DNA from 2 places in the Streptomyces sp. NPDC058240 genome. Region 1 is predicted to be linked to the other one. Evidence: riboswitches for the same ligand, from Rfam matches in the RefSeq annotation. Region 1 holds a riboswitch; the other holds the start of a gene.
What was found. A riboswitch is a leader RNA that binds a small molecule or an ion and turns the genes downstream of it on or off. The one in region 1 is predicted to bind S-adenosylmethionine.
Positions count from the first base shown of each region.

Region 2: linked by a shared signal. The riboswitch ahead of ACFVX4_RS00780 (aminotransferase class V-fold PLP-dependent enzyme) and the one ahead of thrC (threonine synthase) in region 1 are both predicted to bind S-adenosylmethionine.

Region 1 covers NZ_JBHVWT010000009.1:83,344-86,509, reverse strand. Annotated here, with positions in the region: gene ACFVX4_RS17850 (trehalose-6-phosphate synthase) at 1-137, opposite strand, end outside; gene ACFVX4_RS17845 (glucosyl-3-phosphoglycerate synthase) at 182-1,138, opposite strand; SAM riboswitch class I at 1,292-1,418, shown strand; gene thrC (threonine synthase) at 1,436-2,758, shown strand; gene ACFVX4_RS17835 (MoaD/ThiS family protein) at 2,789-3,067, shown strand.
Region 2 covers NZ_JBHVWT010000001.1:168,984-172,149, reverse strand. Annotated here, with positions in the region: gene trpD (anthranilate phosphoribosyltransferase) at 21-1,085, shown strand; SAM riboswitch class IV at 1,171-1,288, shown strand; gene ACFVX4_RS00780 (aminotransferase class V-fold PLP-dependent enzyme) at 1,461-2,837, shown strand; gene ACFVX4_RS00775 (Lrp/AsnC family transcriptional regulator) at 2,914-3,166, opposite strand, start outside.

The DNA.
Region 1 (3,166 bases):
ACGAGCCCGCCGCCGCCCCGCTTCGCGTCGAGCGATCCGTCCGCGCCCAGGATGTACGACACCGGGCCGCGGTTGGACGCGACGAGGACCTGGGCGGAGGGATGGGCGGAGGACTGGGCTTCGTGCTCGGAGACCATGTTGCGGAATCTAGCCCGATCACGAACCGCCCAAACGTGCGAAGTCAGGCCGCGCGGCGCGAAACATACTCCGCGATCTCGCACATCGGGGGCCGCTCCTCGGTGTCCACGGCATGGGTGCGCGGTACGAAGCCGTTCGCGCCGCGCTCGAACTGGGTGAGCGCCGGGCGTACCAGGTGGCCGCGGGACAGCCGAAGTTGCGCGGTCCGGTAGATCGCCGCCGCCATCCGGCCGAGCGCCTGCCCGTCCTGGTGCCGGTGCTTGCGCACTCCCACGTCGACCTGGGCCAGCGCGTCCAGCCCCACCGTGTGCAGCGCGTCGACCAGGAGGCCCAACTCCACGCCGTAGCCGACGGGGAAGGGCAGCCGTTCGAGCAGGGAGCGGCGCACGGCGTACTCGCCGCCCAGCGGCTGGACGAAACCGGCCAGCTGCGGCCAGTGCAGATTGAGCAGCGGACGGGCCACCAGCTCGGTCACGCGACCGCCCTGCCCCGCCGTGTCGCCGAAGGGGCGGTCGTACATCGCCTTCACGAACTGCACGTCCGGGTCGGTCAGCAGCGGGCCGACGATGCCGGAGACGAAGTCCGCCGAGAAGTCCTTCAGGTCGGCGTCGATGAAGCACACGATGTCACCGCCGGTCACCAGGAGCGAGCGCCACAGCACCTCGCCCTTGCCGGGCACGGCCGGTATCCGGGGGAGTATCGCGTCCCGGTGCACCACCCGGGCGCCGGCCTGCCGGGCCACCTTCGCGGTGTCGTCCGTGGAACCGGAATCGATCACCACGAGCTCGTCGACCAGCCGGACCTTCTCCATCAGCTCGCGCCGGATCGTCGCGACGATCTCGCCGACCGTCGCCTCCTCGTTCAGCGCGGGCAGTACGACACTGACGCTCCCGCGGCCCGCTTCCCCGGCCGTGGCCCTGGCGGCCAGGAGGCGGTCCAACGGGCGGTCGGCGGCCGACCAGGAACGCCTGGCCAGCCAGCATTCGACCTCTTCCAGCACGGTCGATACTCCCTGTATGTGATCCATCTCGCGGTTCGGACGACTATCTCAACAGTCCGGTGCTTCGGTTACAGTCTTGAACAACGCGGACGACCATCGCATGCCGGGGTCCGTCCGCCGATAAATGCCCGGATCGAAGATCCGGTGCCACAGCGCTCATCCAGAGGGACTGAGGGAACGGCCCGTTGAAGTCCCGGCAACCCCCCCGCCGACCGTGAGGTCAGGTGGGGAAGGTGCCAATTCCGTCTCGTGGCGAAACGCGCCGCGAGGAAGATGAGGAGAAAGGGCCTCGCCACCATGGCTGCGCAGACCGTTGCAGTAAGCACCAATTCTTCCGCCGACGCTGACGCCAACGCCGAAGCCGTCGACCTCGGTCCCGCCTCGGGCCTTTCCTGCCGCGAGTGCGGCGAGCGTTTCGAACTCGGCCCCATTTTCGCCTGCGCGTCCTGTTTCGGGCCGCTCGAAGTCGCGTACGACCTGCCGAGCGGCTCCCCCGAAGAGCTGAAGAAGCGCATCGAGGCCGGACCGGCCAACATCTGGCGCTACGCGCCGCTGCTGCCGGTCCCTGCCGATGTCGCCGAGAAGCCGAACCTGAATCCCGGCTGGACCAAGCTCGTCCAGGCCGACAACCTCGCCCGTGAGCTCGGTGTCGAGCAGGGCAAGCTGTTCGTCAAGGACGACTCCGGCAACCCCACGCACTCCTTCAAGGACCGCGTCGTCGCGCAGGCCATCGAGGCCGCCCGCGCCTTCGGCTTCACCACCCTCTCCTGCTCCTCCACCGGCAACCTCGCCGGTGCCGTCGGCGCCGCCGCCGCCCGCGCCGGCTTCCGCTCCTGCGTGTTCATCCCGCACGACCTGGAGCAGGGCAAGGTCGTCATGGCCGCGGTGTACGGCGGTGAGCTGGTCGGCATCGAGGGCAACTACGACGACGTCAACCGCTTCTGCTCCGAGCTCATCGGCGACCCGCTCGGCGAGGGCTGGGGCTTCGTCAACGTCAACCTGCGTCCGTACTACGGCGAGGGCTCCAAGACCCTGGCGTACGAGATCTGTGAGCAGCTCGGCTGGCAGCTTCCGGATCAGCTGGTCATCCCGATCGCGTCCGGCTCGCAGTTCACCAAGATCGACAAGGGCCTCCAGGAGCTGATCAAGCTCGGCCTGGTCGAGGACAAGCCGTACAAGCTCTTCGGCGCCCAGGCCGAGGGCTGCTCGCCGGTCTCGGTCGCGTACAAGGGCGGCCACGACGACGTCCGGCCGCAGAAGCCGAACACGATCGCCAAGTCCCTCGCCATCGGCAACCCGGCCGACGGCCCGTACGTCCTGGACATCGCCCGCCGCACCGGCGGTGCCGTGGAGGACGTCAACGACGAGCAGGTCGTCGACGCGATCAAGCTGCTGGCGCGCACCGAGGGCATCTTCGCGGAGACGGCGGGCGGTGTGACGGTCGGCGTGACGAAGAAGCTCATCGAGGCCGGTCTGATCGACCCGTTGCTGACCACCGTCGTACTCAATACGGGTGACGGCCTCAAGACCCTCGACGCGGTGGCCGACACTTCTCAGGCGACCGCGACGATCCGGCCCAGCCTGGACGCGTTCCGCGCTGCCGGCCTCGCCACCAGCTGACCACCCGAGACTTCAGGAAGGGCACCCACCATGAGCGTCAAGGTCCGCATCCCCACCATCCTCCGCACCTACACGGGCGGCCAGGCCGAGGTCCCGGCCGAGGGCTCGACCCTCTCCCAGGTCATCGAGTCCCTGGAGCAGAACCACCCGGGCATCGCCGCCCGCGTCCTGGACGACCAGGGCAAGCTGCGCCGCTTCGTGAACGTGTACGTCAACGACGACGACGTGCGCTTCGAGGGCGGCCTGGAGACGGCCACGCCGGACGGCGCCGGCATCTCGATCATCCCGGCCGTGGCCGGCGGCTGCTGACGTCCCGTCCGACCGCACCGCGTTATCGAATTGCCCTCTCCATGATTGAAACGGAGGGGGCAATTCTGCATGGTTGAGCGCGGTACAGTGTGGGAAGTC
Region 2 (3,166 bases), on a different contig from region 1:
TGTGGACCCAGGAGCGGACCATGAACGTTGTGACCCCGATCGGCGGCGACAGCGTGGCGGACCGTTCCTGGCCCGGCATGCTGAACCCCCTGCTGCGCGGTGAGAACCTCACCGCCGACGACACCGCGTGGGCGATGGACCGCATCATGAGCGGTGAGGCGACCGATGTGCAGATCGCCGGGTTCGCGGTGGCGCTGCGGGCCAAGGGCGAGACGATCGACGAGGTGTCCGGCCTGGTACGGGCGATGTACGAGCACGCCCACACCATCCACGTACCCGGTCGTACGGTCGACATCGTCGGCACCGGTGGTGACCTCGCCAAGACGGTCAACATCTCCACCATGTCGGCGATCGTCATCGCCGGCACCGGCGCCAAGGTCGTCAAGCACGGCAACCGCGCCTCCTCGTCGGCGAGCGGTTCCTCCGATGTGCTGGAGAAGCTCGGCGTCAACCTGGACCTCTCCGCGCAGCGGGTCGTCGAGGTCGCCGAGGAGGCGGGCATCACCTTCTGCTTCGCGGTGAAGTTCCACCCCGCCCTGCGCTACGTCTCCAGGGCCCGCAAGGAGCTCGGCGCGCCGACGACGTTCAACATCCTCGGGCCGCTCACCAACCCGGCCCGGGTGCGTTCGCAGGCCGTCGGCGTGGCCGACCTGAAGATGGCGCCCATCGTCGCCGGGGTGCTGGCCGGGCGCGGCAATTCGGCGCTGGTCTTCCGCGGCGACGACGGTCTGGACGAGCTGACGACGACCGCGACCTCGCGGGTCTGGGTGGTCCGGGACGGAGCGGTGCGCGAGGAGGCGTTCGACCCGCGCGACGTCGGTCTGGAACTGGTGCCCGTGCAGGCCCTGCGCGGTGCGGACGCCTCGTACAACGCCGATGTGGCCCGCCGGGTGCTGGGCGGCGAGCGGGGACCGGTGCGCGATGCCGTGCTGCTCAACTCGGCGGCGGCGCTGGTGGCGCTGGACGCGGCGGACGGCACGCTGAACGAGCAGCTCGCGGCCGGGATGGCGAAGGCCGCCGAGTCCATCGACTCCGGGGCGGCGGCACGTGCGCTGGAGCGCTGGGTGGCGGCCAGCAACGCCTGAAACAGGCGCAGATGTGGCGCGGGGCGCAGTCCGGATCCTGGACTGCGCCTTGCGCGTCTTCGTGCGTATGGCAAGATGCTGGTCAGGTCATGAGTGACAGCGACTACGGCCCCGGCCCGCTGTCCGGCAACCCTCCGTCCGTGGCGGGGTGCCCCGGGTGAAGACCAGGCCGTAGGCAGCGAGGTCTGCGGCAAGCGCGGGCCCCTCGGCATCTGTGAATGCCAACCCCCGGGGTCCTGGTCCCTAGGGAGTCTCTTGTGAGCACGCGAATGCGATAGGGCCGTCGGCCCTCCTCCGCACACCCCTCTTTTCTCCGCTGCGCTGCCGCGTTTCCGCCGGCGCATGCAATTCGCCTGCCTCTTACGGGAGTTCGCCATGTCTGTCTTCACCGCTGCCGCCGACCAGTCGCTTTGTGCCCCTCTGCCGGTTCTGGGCAAGGATGTGACGGTTCCGCTGGTCACGGGTGGTGAGGTCACCTACGCCGCTCTCGACTACGCCGCCAGCGCCCCCGCCCTGCAGCGCGTCTGGGACGACGTCGCCGCGTACGCCCCGTACTACGGCAGCGTCCACCGCGGGGCCGGTTACCTCTCGCAGCTCTCCACGGACCTCTTCGAGAACAGCCGCGCGACCGTCGCGGAGTTCCTCGGCTGCCGCGCCGACGACCAGGTGATCTTCACCCGCTCGACCACCGACTCGCTGAACCTGCTGGCCGCGGTCGTCCCGGCCGACTGCCAGGTCTTCGTGTACGAGACCGAGCACCACGCCTCGCTGCTGCCGTGGCGCGACGCCCGGGTGACCTACCTGAACGCCCCGCGCACCCCCTCCCAGGCCGTCGAGACGCTGGAGCGGGCCCTCGCCGACCGCGACCCCTACGGCCCCGCGCTGGTCTGCGTCACCGGCGCCTCCAACGTCACCGGCGAGCTGTGGCCGGTGAAGGAGCTGGCCGCCGCCGCGCACGCGCACGGTGCCCGGATCGTGCTGGACGCCGCGCAGCTCGCCCCGCACCACCCTGTCGACATCGCCGAGCTGGACGTCGACTGGGTCGCCTTCTCCGGACACAAGCTGTACGCGCCCTTCGGCTCGGGCGTCCTCGCCGGCCGGTCCGACTGGCTGCAGCAGGCCGAGCCCTACCTCGCGGGCGGCGGCGCCTCGCGCAAGGTCGCCCGTCGCACCGACGGCGGCGTGGACGTCGAATGGCACTCCACCGCCGCCCGCCACGAGGCCGGTTCCCCCAACGTCATCGGGGTGTACTCCATCGCCTCCGCCTGCAAGGCGCTCACCGAGGCGGGCTTCGACAACCTGGTCGCCCGGGAGCAGCACCTCGTGGGCGCGGTCCGGTCCGGCCTCGCCGAGGTCCCCGAGGTCAAGGTGCTCTCGCTGTTCGGCGACGAGGCCCCGCGGGTCGGCGTCATCTCCTTCGTGGTGGAGGGCTGGAACAGCTCGCACTTCGCCGCCGCGCTCTCCGCCGAGTACGGCATCGGGGTCCGCGACGGACTGTTCTGCGCCCACCCGCTGGTCCGCACCCTGCTGGGCAGCGACCCGCAGGAGGTCGGGGAGTGCGGCGCGCCGGAGGCCGAGCCGGGCGAGCGCTCGCTCAACGCGATCCGGGTGAGCTTCGGCGCCGGTACGCCGGACGAGCACATCGAGCGTTTCGTCCGCGCGGTCAAGGAACTGGTGAGCAAGGGCGCCCAGTGGAAGTACCGCACCGAGGACGGCCGCTGCGTCCCGGACCGGGGTGCGGCGCAGCTCTGACGGGCACACAGCACTTCGGCGGGGGACGGGCAGCCGAGCCCGTCCCCCGCCGAAGTGTCACACCGTGGGGGTGTGCCTACGCGTCGAGGCCGATGGCGAAGGCGGCCTCCAGGTCGTGCTGCGAGTAGGTACGGAACGCCACATGCGTGTCGGTGGCCTCGACGCCGGGGATCTTGCTGATCCGGCCGGGGATGACGTCGGCCAGATCGTCGTGCTTGGCCACCCGGACCATGGCGATCAGGTCGTACGTACCGGTGACCGAGAAGACCTCGCTGACACTGTCCAGCGCGGCGATGGCCTCGGCGATCTCGGGAATCCGGTCCACGCTG